One region of the Hymenobacter tibetensis genome, then DNA from elsewhere that is predicted to be linked to it. Evidence: riboswitches for the same ligand, from Rfam matches in the RefSeq annotation. Region 1 holds a riboswitch; the other holds the start of a gene.
What was found. A riboswitch is a leader RNA that binds a small molecule or an ion and turns the genes downstream of it on or off. The one in region 1 is predicted to bind S-adenosylmethionine.

Region 1 (7,738 bases):
CGACGTGCTACAACGCATGTCCTCGATTCGGGAGAAGGTAGGCGGCGACTTTGCGCACAAAGTACGCTCCCTCAACGCCGTGACGGCTGAGCTAACCGGCGGCCCGGCCTACGAGTCGCCGGCGGCGGCTATGTGGCGCCGCCGGGCTACCATGTCGCTGCTGGCGTTCATGGCCATTATTATTATCAACATCATCTCCTACTACGTCACCTGGCAGCAGGCGTGGGAGGTAGCAAGCAACGCCGATACGTTCTACATTTTCGTCGCCATCGGCTTTGGGGCGCAGATTGTTGATGGGCTATTGGGCATGGGCTACGGGGTGGTGACGGCCATCAGTTTGATGAGTTTGAACATCTCGCCGGCTGCGGTCAGCGCGAGTATTCATACCGCCGAAATGTTTGCTAGCGGCGCATCCGGTTATCATCACTACCGCTTCGGCAACGTCAACAAGAAGCTGTTCAAGGTGTTGCTGATTCCGGGCGTTCTGGGCGCCATCACGGGGGCCTACCTGCTGGCTACGTTTGGTGAGGAATATGCGAAGTACGTGAAGCCGTTTTTGGCGGTGTATCTGCTGCTGCTAGGTATCCGCATTATTTCCAAGGCCTTTTCCAAGCCGAGTGCGCGCAAAAAGCACAAGAAGCTAGGTGTACTGGCCGCGGCTGGCGGCTTCCTCGATTCGTTTGGCGGCGGCGGCTGGGGCCCCCTCGTGACGAGCACCCTCATTGCCGGGGGCCGCACACCGCAGTACGTCATCGGGTCGGTGAGCGTCACCGAGTTCTTCGTCACGTTTGCCAGCGCCGTTACGTTCTTCGCCACGCTGGGCATTTCGCACTGGCAGATTATCCTGGGCTTGATTGTGGGTGGCGTTGCCGCTTCGCCCATAGCAGCCCGCCTCGCTGGCCGCATCCCCGTTCGGTGGATGTTTGTGGGCGTAGGGTTGATGGTGATTGTCTGGAGCTTGTGGGCACTGCGCAAGGTGTTTTTCTAGCGCAACCTTTGGCCGCTCTTCTATAAACACAAACGCCCCGACCAGCACTGGTCGGGGCGTTTGTATTTTCAATAATGTACGTGCTATACTTCTTGTGCAGGCAGCTCACTTTGCTGCCGCAGTTTGCTGTGCTTCTTGCCGTAGCCATAGTAGATAGCTAGGCCAATAGCCAGCCATACCCCTAGCCGCAACCACGTTTCCCACGGCAACGACACCATCATTACCAAGCAAGTCAGGATGCCGAGAATAGGTACCACGGGCACCCACGGCGTGCGGAAACCACGCGGCGCGTTCGGCTCTTTCTTGCGCATAATCAGGATGCCCAAGCACACCATCACGAAGGCCAGCAGCGTACCAATACTGGTCATTTCGCCTACTACTGAAATCGGCACGAAGCCCGCAAACAGGGCAATGAATAAGCCGAGCAGCAGGTTGGATTGCAGCGGCGTACGGAACGTGGGGTGAATCTTACCAAACACTGGCGGCAGCAAGCCATCCTTGGCCATCGAGAAAAACACCCGGCTCTGCCCCAACAAATCCACCAAAATAACCGAGGTGTAGCCGATAATGATAGCCAGAATAACGGCGGCCGATAGCCAAGCATACGGCGTTTTCTCGATGGCAATAGCCACCGGTGCGGCGCTGTTCTTGAACTCAGTGTAGTTAGCCAAACCGGTCATTACGTGTCCGAAAAGCACAAATAGCACGGTGCAAATCAGCAGGGACCCGATAATGCCGATGGGCATATTGCGCTGCGGGTTCTTGGTTTCCTGCGCCATAGTCGCCACGATGTCGAAGCCAATAAACACGAAGAAGATAACACCCGCTCCGCGCAGAATGCCACTTAGTCCAAACTCTCCAAACGTCCCGGTATTCTCGGGGATATACGGTTGATAGTTGGCCGGGTCGATGTACTGCCAGCCTAGGGCAATGAACACCAGCACCACCGATACTTTCAGCGTGACGACCAACGCATTAAACCACGCCGACCCTGACGTTCCGCGAATGATAATAGCTGTAATAGCCAGCACAATCAGCATGGCCGGCACGTTCACGAAACCGTGCACCGACGTGCCATCGGCCAGCGTGGCTGTTTCGAAGGGCGACATGACTAGTTGCGCCGGAATGTGCAGGTTGTACTTGGCCAGAAACTTCACCAGGTATTGCGACCAGCTAATGGCCACCGTAGCCGCCCCAACCGAGTATTCGAGCACCAAGTCCCACCCAATTATCCAGGCAAACAGCTCGCCCATCGTAGCATAGGCATAGGTGTAAGCCGACCCCGACACGGGTACCATAGAGGCAAACTCGGCGTAGCAGAGGGCCGAAAACGCACAACCTACGGCGGCCACTACAAACGAGAGCGTCACGGCTGGGCCGGTGTTGTTGGCGGCGGCAATACCGGTGAGCGAGAACAAGCCCGCCCCAATAATTACCCCGATACCAATGGTAATCAGGTTGAAGCCATTCAGACTTCGTTTAAGCGTGTGGGAACCAGTTTCGGCAGCTTCGAGCCGCAGTAGTTCCAATGATTTTTTAAGCATAAAAAGTTGTGTAGGCACGCGCTAATGCACGCTCACCCGTTGAGTAAACCTGGTTGTGGATGCACCAAGTGGCTGGTAGTGCGGACGTAATGCCCGCGTTATACGCAGCCCGTTAGGCTTAGACCAGATAAGGAAAAAGTAATTGGAAGCAGGACTGATTAGGTGCCTATGGGCGCAGGACGCAGCACCATGCGACGGCAAACCCTAGAAATCAACTTTTGTGTATCGCTCAGCAACAACAACCCACGCCACAACAAACCCACCCGCGGCCCGCAGGCGCAGCGAATGAAGTAGCAAGTAGAAAAAGCGGGGTGTTCAGTGAATGAGGCACGGCAACTTGTTTTTATATAGCCAGAGAGTGAATCCGCTGGCCTTCGGTTGGCACCGTTCCGCGGGTAGCGGGGGTTGCCGGCGCGTCTTAGAGCCTGTCTCTCAGCGCCTCTGTATAAAAACAATCCTTCGTCGGTAAAGAATTGGTGCCGCAAAGGTAAGTCCAGCCTTCGCGCATTCACAAGTACATAGTTGAAGTTGAAAATGGAGTGGCCTTACAGGCTTATCTAGAATAACTACCTGCTTACCTCCTACCCCGCGGCGCCGGCCTGTCCGTCTTGGCCGGGTTTGTTGGCGCGCATCATAAACACGAGCGGTATCGATAGCAAGCAAGCGAATCCCAGCAGATAAAAGGAATCGATATAGGACAGGATGTTGGCCTGCAGCTGCACGGCACCATATATAGTGGCTTGGGCGCGCTCCGTTGCTTCGGCTAGGCTACCACCAACGGTGGCTTGGGTGGAAGCTAAGCTTTGCACGCCTGCTTCATAATTGGGATTCGAGAAGTTGAGGCTGTCGATGATGCGGCTTTGGTGGAACTGCGCGCGGCGGGCAATCAGGGTGGTAATAGCGGCAATGCCGAAGCTGCCACCCAACGACTGCGCCAGGTTGATGAGCGTAGCCGCCTGGTTGGTTTTGTTTTTGGCAATGCCCACGTAGGCGGCTACACTGATGGGCACAAACAGGAAAGCCAAGCCCATACTTTGATACACGCGGGCCTTAGCTACACTCGCAAAGTCGATGTCGGAGCTGAGTACATGGGCGTAGTTGAACAGCGCAAGGGTGCTGATGATCAAGCCGAACAAGATCATCCAGCGCGCTTGTACCTTACCCGACAGCACCCCCACTACCGGCATCAGCAGCAGTACCGACGCCCCGCCCGGCGAAATAGCCAATCCGCTTTTCACGGCGGTGTAGCCCAACAGGTTTTGCAGAAACAAGGGGAGTTGCGTGGAGCTACTAAACAGCACCGCACCCACCGCAAACATCACTAGCACTGCCGCCGCGAAGTTGCGGTGCCGGAGCAGTTTCAGGTCGATGACAGGATCTTTGGAGCGCAGCTCCCATATAACTCCGGTTACCAATGCTATGGCAGCCACCACGGATAGCGCCGTAATGGAGCCCGAGCTGAACCATTCTTCCCTTTCGCCGCGGCTCAGTACATATTGCAGCGCACTAAGACCTACTGCCAGCAAGCTGAGCCCGATATAGTCAACCTTGAGCCCACCAGCCCACTTCGCGGCTTTCTCCTTCACCATCGCCGGCGGGTCTTTCACTAGTATCGACACCAGAAAAGCCGTTACGATGGCTACCGGCACGTTCACGAAAAACACCCAGTTCCAGCTGGCATTATCGACGAGGTAGCCGCCTAGCGTGGGCCCGACAGTGGGCGCTACCACCGTGGCTACCCCGTAGGCCGCAAACGCTAGCCCGCGTTGCGCCGGTGGAAAAGTATCGGTCAGAATGGCCTGCGCCATGGGCGAAAGCATGCCGCCGCTCAGCCCTTGTATCACGCGCATGAACACCAGAAACCCAATGGATGGCGACAAACCGCACAGCAGCGAAGTAGCACCGTAGGCCAGCAGGCAAATCGAGAACAGGCGCTTACGCCCCACCACCGTAGCCAGAAACCCGGCCACCGGCAGCACTACCGCCTTCGATACCAGTTGCGCCGTTACCACCCATGTTACCTCGTCTTCGGCGGCGCTCAGGTTTCCTCCAATCTGCGACAGCGCTACCGACACGCTGGTATCGTCCAGCACTTCCATGAACGTTGCCATGGCCACCGTCACCGCAATAATCCACTTGAGGTTGCCCCCGTGGCTAGCAGTGGCATCACTGGCTGGTTTTTTCAAGGTTTTGGTTGAGCTCATAGCTACTACTTCGAGCGGCCACTACTGCGGCGTGGTATGCAAATGCGTGCGCAGCCGCGTCACGGCTTCCTTGTAGTGCGTGGTAAAATCAGCCAGGATTTCCTCGCGCGTTACGCTCTCAATTTCGCGCCCTTCCGTCCAAGTGCTAAGCAGCTCGATGGTTTTCGTGCGAGCGGGCTTTTTGTCGTCTTTCTTTTCGTCCTTTTCCTCGTCTTCGCCTTCCGATTCGCCGTCTGCATCCGACTCGTCCTTATCGTCCTCATCTTCGGTTTCCTCCTTCTGACCGGCAGCCTCCGTGGCTTTGTCGGCTAACTCGTTTTCCTCGAACCAGCAGTGAATGTAGGGCGTGACGGTTTCGATGCGGGCTTCGGCCACTACGGCATACTGAAACTCCACGGGTCCTTCGGGCCGATGCACAATCAGGTAGATGCGGCTTTGGTCGAGGCCCGTTTCGCAGGTACGGCCGTGCTGGCGCAAGGCTTCAGCCGCCGCTTCCAGAGCCGGCCGTGCCACTTCCGAATAGAAAGTACCTTGCCGGGTGAGGTTGTGGCTGAACGCTTGGTTTTCGCGGTCTACAGTCGCAAAGAAATTATTCAAATCTGCTTGCCAGCGTCCCGGCGAAGTGGATTGGGGCTCCATTGAGTACTATGTTAAATTGTGATTCCAGTGAGCAGAAGCCATCCAGCCGCTACTATTTCAACGAACGGCGGCGCGTGAACCGGCACTCTCATTACGAGGTGCAGTAGGCTTCTCGGTCGGCTCGACGCTGATGTCTACTTCAGGCACTACCGACATGCCAGGGGCTAGCAAGTGCAGGTTGGGCTGACCATCAAACACGATTTTGACGGGGATGCGCTGAACTACTTTCACGTAGTTACCGGTAGCGTTTTCGGCGGGCAGCAAGCTAAAGCGGGCGCCGGTGCCGCGCTGGAAGCTCTCTACCTTACCCCGAAATTTCTCACTCGGATAGGCGTCTACCTCTAATTCAACTGGCTGACCGGCCCGCATCTTTTCGAGCTGGGTTTCCTTGAAGTTGGCCGTTACCCACAGCTGACCATACGTAAGCGCCATGAGTTGCTGCCCTACTGCTACGGTTTGCCCCTCATCTACTGCCTTACGCGTGACGCGCCCGGTTTCGGCAGCGTAAATTTTCGTGTACGAAAGCTGCAGCTTGGCTTCTTCAGCGGCAGCCTGGGCCTCCCCTATTTGCGCGGCCGCCACGCCAATTTGCTCGGTAGCTTGGCGGTAGTCGTTTTCGGCTTGGGCCACGGCGGCGCGCGCCTGCCCGACCTGCGCCCGTACGGTTTGGGTGCGCTTACGGGCCGCATCGGCCTGAGCGGCTGTGGTACGGGCGGCTGTTTGGGCTTGGTCGTAGCGCTGGCGCGACACGGCATCGGTTTTGTAGAGTTCGGCATAGCGCTGCTCGTCGCGGGCGTCGCGGGCCGCTTGGGCTTGGGCGGCGCGCTCTTCCGCTTGTGCTTGTTCCAACGACGCCGTTGCGGCCGCCAATTGGGCCCGCTGCTGATCAATGACACTACGCCGCGCCGTAGCGGCGCGGGCGGAAGCATCTCGCTGCGCCTGCGCACTCACTACGCCAGCCTGGGCTTGATTGAGCCGTGCTTGGTAGTCGCGCGGGTCTAGCTCCAAGAGCAACGTACCAGCCTGCACCAGTTGGTTGTCGCGCACATACACCTTGCTTACCGTACCAGCTGCCCTTGGGCTCACGCGTACAGCGTCGCCCTCGATAAAGGCGTTGTCTGTTGATTCGTGGGCGCGGGCGTGCAGGTAGTAGCGAATCCCGAAGAACAGCACGGCCAGTACCAAGATGATGGCACCTATCACAAACCACGGCCGCTTGTAAACGGGCGTTTTGGTGGTTTCGTCGGGGGCATCTTCGGTTTGCTGTTCTACTTTACGACGGCCTCGGGCGCTGAGGTCCGGCGCATCGGAAGGGTCGGCTGCTTGCCGCCGGGCGGGGTCGCGAGGGGCACTACGAGCGGGAGATTGGGTGGTATCTTGTGCCATTAGAAGTCTACGTTGGCGATGGGTTGATTACAGGCGAAAAGACTGCGCGGTGCCAGTGGCGGCGGCAAAATTGAGCCGCGCCGCACCGTACTGCGCTAGCGCCTGTACTCGTAGAGCCCGGGCATTGGCTAAGCCGGCCTGTGCCTCTAATACTTCGGTGTTGTCGGCTACGCCAGCCCGGAAACGTTGGGTGGCAAGCTCCAATTCACGGGTTGCTAGTTGAAACTGTTCTTCGCTGGCCCGTACTTGTTCGGCCCCTAAGCGCCAGCCTACCAAAGCAGTGCGCACGTCTTGCTCCACTTGGCCGCGGCTGTTCCCTAGCTCCCACTCTGCCTGGCGCTGCTGACTCAGGGCCGCGTTTATCCGGCCACGGGTGTAGCCTCCATCAAACACAGGCACGCTCAGCTGCACGCCGTAGGTGCGTGTAGCACGGTCGTTTTTGAAAGGCGTATTGGCCGACTGTCCATAGTCACCGACAGCATTAATAGTGGGGTAGCGGGCCGCAGCACGCGCCTTACGGTCGAGGGCACGTTGCTCGATGGTTTGCTCGGCAATGCGCGTATCTAGCCGCGAAGCCAGCGCTTGCTGCAACGCAGCGTCAATGGACGGCACCGCCTCGGCGCGCACAGCTAGCGTATCGGTGAGGGCAGTGGAACTGCCTTGCGGCAACCCTACAGCGCGTTCTAAGTCTAAGCGGGTTTGCTCGGCGCTGGCCTCGGCTTGCACCACGCGGAGCCGTTCTTGCGCCGCTCTCGACTCGGCCCGTACCACATCAATACCGTTGGCTACGCCAGCATTTCGTTGCTTGACAGCCAGCTCACGTAAGGCTTCCGCCAACCGAAGATCGGCTCGGGCAGCGTTTACTTCTAGGTTGCTGCGTTGGGCGCTCAGATAAGCCAGCGCCACAAAAGTAGCCACCTGCTCCCGAGCCAGTTGGGCGGTTAGGTCCGCTACCTGCACGGCGGCTTTCGTGCTTT
Region 2 (7,738 bases), 1.2 Mb from region 1:
CTCCCCTTGGATCACCTGGTAGGTGGTGCCGGTGGTTGGGAAGCTGGTTTTGCCGGCTGCTTCCAGCAAGCTTCGGGTAAGGGGAACCGAACCGTGCAAAAACTCGGCGCCTCCTTCCACCAACCCCGAAAAGCCAGCGTCGGTGAAGGTGTAGATTCGGCCACCAGGGCGGTTGCGAGCTTCCAGCACAAGCACCCGCTTGCCCGCCTCCGCGAGCGTGCGAGCTGCCAGCAACCCCGCCGCACCAGCCCCCACCACAATAATTTCCGCTTCCATCATGCAAGTGATTTTACGGATAAGCTACCGCCGGAGCCACCTAAAAGTTAACGCAAAACGGCAAATAGCCGCTGAAGCGTTGGCCGCGAAGAGGTTATACGTACTCTTTAGTCTTTCCAAGAAAGCAGAGGTGCAGGTTCAGAAGCTGAGTAGGTGCTAATGTCAAGGCCTAGCTTCAAGCAAGCAGCTTATATGAACAGGTTATCAAGAGCGATTCAACCAGTGAAAAGACCGTCATGCTGCGCGGTCTGAAGCATGACGGTCTTTTCACTGGTTGTTTGCCCACTCCAAGCTAAAAATCAGTTACTTGTATAGTATATTAGAAAATATTAATATTATCTAACTGCCAGACAACCAGTGTGGCCGACGGAGAAAGAGCCAAGGCTAAGGACGTTGATAAAGAGGGTGCATCTAACGGTGGTATGTATATATGGCAACGCTTCCCAAGAAATATCAGTGGCTGGCAGAAGAACCCGGCCCCCGCATGATTAAAGAGGCCCTGGCGGTGTTCGGGACGGTAGAGCAGCCCGGCGACCCAAACAACCCGGTTATTATCAGTTGGGCCAAGGAAACCGGCGAGAAAAATGTTACCCAGATGTACGTGGCCGATAGCATTCCGTGGTGTGGCCTCTTTATGGCGGTAGTAGCCAAGCGCGCCGATAAGCCACTGGTCAAAGACCCGTTATGGGCCCTGAACTGGGGTACGTTTGGTGTGTTCACCAAAACCCCGATGCTCGGGGATGTCCTGGTGTTCGTACGGCGTACGACCGATGGCAGCCGGGCCGGGCACGTGGGTTTGTATGTGGGCGAAGACGAAACCGCCTACCACGTACTCGGGGGCAATCAAGGCGACTGTGTGTGCGTGACTAGAATGGCGAAAACGCGCCTCTACACGGCCCGCCGGCCCGCTTACCAACTACAGCCCGATAACGTGCGCCGGATCCGACTGGCCACCACCACGGCCCTCTCGCACAACGAAGCGTAAGTAAGAAGCGCCTTGCACAACCGGCATCCTCAGGCTATTGCCGTAGCCGCAGGCCACAGCCCAACACCTCCCACTGGTGCGCTAGTAGGGGGTATTGGGCTGTGGTCAGGATTTCGGTTTACGCCTCAAACATAGGCTCGTCGGCGGAGGGGCCGTAGATGGCGGGCACCGGCACATCGAGTAGGCGCAGATACACGCTGAGCTGGCCCCGGTGGTGGGCCATGTGGTTGATGAGGTGGCGGATTGTTTCGGCGCGGGTCTGGCTCATCAGTATCTGCTCGCCCTGGCGCAGGGTCCAGAGGTGCTCGAAATCATGGGGGGTGGCGGCGGTGAGCGCCGTGAGGGCAGTAGCACCGTTGGTATCGAGGCGCTCCAGTAGCTCTCGGCTATTTGTGGCGGGCTGCGCTTCGCGTTCCAGAAAGTAAGTTAAATCCAGTTCCGTGGTTACTAAGGTATTAGCAATGCCCCCCATCAAGTCGGTGATGTGCGATGCTAAGTAGCCGATCTGCATCGACTTGGGGTGCGGCTGCCAGTTGAACTGGGCGTCGGGAACACGCGCCAATACGCGGCGGGTGGTTTGTAGCTCGTCTTCTAGTTCAACTACCAGGGCATGGGCGAGGGGGGCTAGCGTGTCGGTCAGCATAGAAAGAGGGGTTAGGTGAATGATGTCTCAAACCTACTTGCCCTCTATGACAGCCCTATGTCAGTAGAAAACTCGACCCGCGTACTTTTTTCAATTAGCTACCTCAATTCTTACTTGGCAAAGTATTCGTAGGCCGCCAGTGCCAATGCGCGCAATTGCTCCTGTAGGGCCAGCGGCGACACCACGTTCACTTGCCCGGTAAAAAGTAGCAGCCAGCGTCCTAAGTAGTCGAGTTGGCTGGTCAGGAAGGTAGCCTCCACCCAGCCGTCGGGTAGGCGTTGCTCATGCGCCCACCCGAAGTAGCGCTTGTTTTCTTCGAAGTGGGGCAGGGCTTCGGGCGCAAACCGCACCACCGCCGACTGTTGCTGCCGCTTGGCCGCCAGTTGTTGCCAGTAGGTGTGCAGGGTTTCGGGGCGCGGCGCAAACTGCTCGTCGTGGAGGCGCAGTTGCGCAATACGGTCGAGGCGAAAGTCGCGGTACTCTTGGCGCAGGCGGCAAAAAGCTACCACGTGCCAATAGTGGCCAAAGTAGATGCCGATTGGCTCAACGTCGCGCTGGGTGGGGGCTCCGTGGTAGCCCGCCCGATAGTCCAGCGAAACCACTTGCCGGCTGGCAATGCCCGTGAGCAACAATTGGTGCGTGTTGGGCGGCAAAGGCATGGCTGCCTGCTGATGCCGACCCCCCAGAATAGTAATGTGGGGGCTCAGTTCTTCCAGATAATCTCGGTCGGTGCGGCGCAACACGGCCCGCAACTTGTCCATGGCCCCCTTGCTGAGTTGGGCGGTGTGTACATCGGTGAGTTGGGTTACCAGCTTTTCGGCCGTGACGAGGGCCGTGGCTTCTTCACGAGTGAACATGACGGGCGGCAACCGGTAGCCATCGGCCAAAGAGTAGCCGACCCCCACTTCGCCACACAGCGGTACGCCCGCTTCTTCGAGGGTGCGCAGGTCGCGGTAAATGGTGCGTAGGCTTACGCCAAACCGCTCAGCCAAGTCTTGTCCTCGTACGAGGCGACGGGCTTGCAACTGCACCAGAATAGCGGTAATACGGTCGAAACGATTCATAGCATCAGCAAAATAGCCATTGCCAGCCAGCTTACTGGCGACAATGGCTATCAGATTGGGAACGCACTCTAGCGGTTGTAGTTTTCACCAAAACACCGCAGGCAAGTCAGCAAGTAGGAGTGTACGCTATCCAGGGGTGGCCGTAATGTCGCCCACCGAAAATCCTGCGTTGTTCAGCACCTTGCGGATAGAGTCGGCTCCTGGGTTGGTACCGTGATTGGCCGCCACTTCCACCTCGCCCTGATCGATGCGGTCAACTAGCAAGCCCATGCCCATAAGCTGTTGGCGCATTTCACTAATGCGGTCGGGAGAAGTTAGGTTTTCCACTTGCAGGGTGAAGCGCACTAATTGAGTAGGATCGATGTCGGGGCTAGAAGAGGCCATGGTAGTGGGGTTGGTGGTGGAAAAGAAAGTGCTGTGCTCTTGCCGGTTGGGCTACGCCGCGCGGTGGGAGGCGGGAAAAGTAGCTGGCGGAGTTGCTGCAATGGCAGTAGCCGCTTTGGTAGTGCCGGCCGCGTCGCAGTAGCAAACCATGTACTCGGGTTGTGAGGTAGCGGGCACCGGAGAATGGTCGAAGTAGGGGCTGCAGGCATTGCGCGCCACGCACTGCCACTCGTTCTGGTTCTGGCGGCGGTACACGTAGGCAAAGTAGTTGGGCAGAATCTCGAAGTCGAGGCGACGGCCGGCTGGAACCAGGTGGAGCTGCAACGCGGCCGCGGGTGTTGCTACGGGTGGATAGCTGGAAGAAAGCATAAGGGGTTGGTTGGTGATGTGGCGGAGGTCTATCTGACGTGGAAGATTCAGGTAGTAGCAACAACGGCCACATGCCGGGTTTTAGCTCCCGGATTTGTACGGGTTTCTGGTGGGGGAAACCCTGATTTTACAGAACAAGAAAAAAGGTAAGGCACAACACCAAGTACGTAGGCTATCAGTGGAAAATGGCAGCAAGCAAAGTTGTAACACCCAGCAAAGGGCCTATCGAGTCAATAGGGCCACATCGTGTGGCAACTCAACCTCCTTCAAGGCAATCAACCCTTTCACCCTACGGCTCAGCTTTGCGCTATCCGGCTTTTTATACGGGGAAAAACGCGTAACCGATATGCTAAACGAGGATTAATTACCACCGTAAACCCAAGCCTGATCCAACCACACAACATCTACATACGATGGCAGACAACTCAAAATATGCCCTCATCACCGGGGCCACTAGCGGCATTGGCTACGAATTAGCCAAGCTATTTGCGCAAGACCACTACAACCTAGTGATGGTGGCCCGCAACCAGGAAGAGCTGGAAAGCACGGCCGCCGAATTCCGGCAGCAATACGGCATCAACGTGCTTCCGATTGCGCGCGACCTGTTTCAGCGGGAGGCGCCGTTCCAGGTGTACGACCAAGTGAAAGCCGAAGGCATTCAGATAGATGTGCTCGTGAACGATGCCGGCCAGGGCCAGTATGGCGAGTTTGTGGAAACCGACATCTACCGCGAACTAGACATCATCCAACTAAATATTGGGGCGTACGTGGTGCTTACCAAGTGCTTCTTGAAAGAGATGGTAGCCCGCGGCGAAGGTAAAATCCTGCAAGTATCCAGCATCGGCGGCGAGATGCCTGGCCCGCTCCAGGCCGTATATCACGGCACCAAGGCCTTCGTGACGTCGTTTACGGAAGCCATCCGGGAAGAAACCAAAGAGTCGGGCGTGACCATTACGGCCCTGCTGCCCGGCGTAACGGATACCGACTTCTTCAACAAAGCCGACATGAACCAGTCGAAGCTGGTGGCCGAAGGCAGCAAAGCCGACCCTGCCGAAGTGGCCAAAGACGGCTACGAGGCGCTGCTAGCGGGCACAGACAAAGTGATATCCGGCCTGAAAAACAAAGCCATGGTGTATAGCAGCAACCTGATGCCCGACGACATGGTAGCCGCCAACATGCACCAGCAAGGCAAACCCGTAGACGAAAGCAAGTAGCGCTATCTTAGATTCGAGAAGATAAAAGGCTCCGGCAACTGCTGGAGCCTTTTCTGTTGCGTGGCCAGCAGCGGGGTGCTGGGACGAGCCGGCAGAGCGGTACTCGGGGTGGCGGGTACTCTGTTGTATGGCGAATGACTTGCTTGATTTTTTGTAGCGTGCTCTTGCATAGTTAGTTCTCGTTCCTATATTTACGGCACGCTCCTTCACCGGAGCACTTATCAAGAAAGGCGGAGGGACAGGCCCTATGATGCCTTAGCAACCAGTAGTGATACCAGGTGCTAAATCCTGTTCCAAGAAGACTTCGGTTTGCTTGGGAGAAGATAAGTTGAAAGATGCGCACGGAAAGGTGCTGCTCTTCTGACTTGTCGGGAGGGCTTTTTTTATGCCTTTTCGATAAGCTTTCTTGATCGAGTGCTAGCAGGTAGAGAGGCGGTTTTAAGTACGTGTTTTACACCTTAACGTCTTGCTGCCATGACCGTTGCTACTCGCGTTTCGCACGCCATTCCCGTCTCGTTTCTAGCTGGCATTCGTGCCACCTCCGCCAAGTGGCCGACCGCCGATGCGGCGCTGCCAGAAGCTACTGCTGCCATTCATCCGCCGGACGCGGCGCATCTTACCAAAGCGCCTTGTTGTTTGTCGGCGGAGCTAACCGAGAAATTCAACCACCTCTGGCACTTGGTAGGCAACACGCCTATGCTGGAACTCCACTACCACTATCAGGGCCAGCCCGGCCGCATCTACGTGAAGTGTGAGCACTACAACCTGACGGGTAGCCTAAAGGACAGAATGGCGCTCTACATCCTGCAAGAGGCGTACCGCACCGGCGAAATAAAGCCCGGCGACACTATTGTGGAGGCCACCAGCGGCAACACCGGCATTGCGTTTGCCGCCATTGGAAAAGCCCTCGGCCACCCGGTCCGCATCCTGATGCCCGACTGGCTGAGCGCCGAGCGGGTGAACATCATCCGCAGCTTGGGCGCCGAAATAACTTTAGTCAGCAAAGAGCAGGGCGGCTTTTTGGGCAGTATCAAGCAAGCCGAAGCCATAGCTGCTGCCTGCCCCAATGTGTTTCTGCCCCGGCAGTTCGAGAACGGTGTCAATGCCAAAGCGCATGCCCGCACCACGGGCGTGGAAATTTGGGAGCAGCTACGGGGCTTGGGCCGCACCCCCGATGCCTTTGTGGCGGGCGTGGGTACGGGCGGTACCGTAATGGGGGTGGGTAGCTACCTGCGCAGCAAAAATCCGGCGGTCCGTATTCATCCGTTGGAGCCCGCCGAGTCGCCCACGCTGACCACCGGCTACAAGGTAGGCTCGCATCGCATCCAGGGCATTTCCGACGAGTTTATTCCCGCGCTGGTAGACCTTCAGAAGCTCGACCACGTGGTGCAAGCCAACGACGGCGACGCCATTCTGATGGCGCAAAAACTGGCAACCCAGCTCGGGCTGGCAGTTGGTATTTCCTCGGGGGCCAATGTAATTGGCGCCATCCGGCAGGCAGCGGCCCTGGGTTCGGCCGCCACCGTCGTGACGCTACTCTGCGACAGCAACAAAAAGTACCTCAGCACCGACTTGCTCCGCAAAGAGCCCGTGCGGGCGGGGTACCTGGCGCCCGAAATAGAGTTCACCCACTATCAGCCAATCAGCCGGCTTTCAGTGGTCTAAATGCAGGAGAGGGCAGCCTAAGAAGTTGCCGCCGACCGGCTACTCACAAAACAAAAAAGGCAGCCTAGTAGGCTGCCTTTTCCGTCAGATGGAGTTCGTTAACTTAGCGACGAGTCGTGGTGTCGTCGGCATCGTAGGTGGAGCCGGTTGTATCGGTGGTGCCACCGTCGAGGCGCTCTACGTCCACTTCGGTTTTGCGCACCGTGTCGTGGATGGTTTCTTCGCGCTCGGTTACTTCTTTGCCTAGCGTTACTTCTTCTACCACGCGGGCTTCTTTGCCTACTACGGCACGCTCAGCGCTTTCCGTGATTTCAATGTTGCCTTCCTTGAAGGTGTTGAAGTCGGCTTCGGTAGCAGGGCGGTTCACTGGGTTGCGCTGTACCGTTACGTGCTCTTCACGCAACCGCACGCTAGCTTCCACCGGACGCTCAATGATACGGCTGCGCAGACGAGCGCCACCCGTTTGCTCTACCCGCTTGCCTACCTGTAGGTTTTCTTCGATAACCTTGGCCGACATGCCTTCGCTGCCAGTAGTGGCTTCGCTGGCGTAAGCCTGACCACCCGTAGACTGGTAGCCTGATTGCTGAGCGCGCTCATTTACGTCGATAGCACCGGCGGCGTCCAGGATTTCAGCAGCGCGGTGTGCGTTTTCAGCGGAATGGGCGTGTACGGTTACAATAGAGCCCGTTGAGCGAGCTACGTGCGAATAACGCTGAGTGTCTTCGTACTCGTCGCCCCCGAAGAGGTTGCTGAAGAAGTTGCCGATACCGTCGCCGGTGCGGCCGGCAGCGTCAGCAACACCTTCTGTGGCAGTACCGCTAGTATTGGTGTAATTGCTTGAATCCGATGATTGGCTGGATTGGCCGGATTGGGCATTGCCCGTTGATACGTCTACGTGCTCAAGGCTGAAACCAGCGGCTTGAAGTTGCTGGGCAGCATTCTGCGCTTCGGCAGCACTATCGAAAATTCCTACTACTGTCTGGCTCATAGCTTTAAGAGAATTAGTGAACAATTAAAGGGTTGGGTTTTGGGAATGGGGAGTTGGAAGTACAGTGCCATCGGGCGCCAGGCGTTCCACCTGAACTTGCTCGTGGCGGAGAGTTACAGTTTGCGTTTCTTGGGTTTGCACTTGGTGCTT

Region 2: another riboswitch for S-adenosylmethionine. It lies ahead of MTX78_RS14020 (PLP-dependent cysteine synthase family protein); the one in region 1 lies ahead of MTX78_RS09065 (amino acid permease).

What each region holds. Positions count from the first base shown of each region.
Region 1 covers NZ_CP094669.1:2,278,323-2,286,060, reverse strand. Annotated here, with positions in the region: gene MTX78_RS25345 (TSUP family transporter) at 1-988, shown strand, start outside; gene MTX78_RS09065 (amino acid permease) at 1,072-2,532, opposite strand; SAM riboswitch class I at 2,873-2,984, opposite strand; gene MTX78_RS09060 (DHA2 family efflux MFS transporter permease subunit) at 3,114-4,736, opposite strand; gene MTX78_RS09055 (hypothetical protein) at 4,758-5,375, opposite strand; gene MTX78_RS09050 (HlyD family secretion protein) at 5,433-6,761, opposite strand; gene MTX78_RS09045 (TolC family protein) at 6,789-7,738, opposite strand, start outside.
Region 2 covers NZ_CP094669.1:3,506,167-3,513,904, reverse strand. Annotated here, with positions in the region: gene MTX78_RS14055 (flavin monoamine oxidase family protein) at 1-279, opposite strand, end outside; gene MTX78_RS14050 (TIGR02594 family protein) at 707-1,261, shown strand; gene MTX78_RS14045 (DinB family protein) at 1,380-1,904, opposite strand; gene MTX78_RS14040 (helix-turn-helix transcriptional regulator) at 2,015-2,968, opposite strand; gene MTX78_RS14035 (hypothetical protein) at 3,095-3,352, opposite strand; gene MTX78_RS14030 (hypothetical protein) at 3,404-3,721, opposite strand; gene MTX78_RS14025 (SDR family NAD(P)-dependent oxidoreductase) at 4,135-4,935, shown strand; SAM riboswitch class I at 5,151-5,265, shown strand; gene MTX78_RS14020 (PLP-dependent cysteine synthase family protein) at 5,410-6,600, shown strand; gene MTX78_RS14015 (YsnF/AvaK domain-containing protein) at 6,704-7,588, opposite strand; gene MTX78_RS14010 (YsnF/AvaK domain-containing protein) at 7,613-7,738, opposite strand, start outside.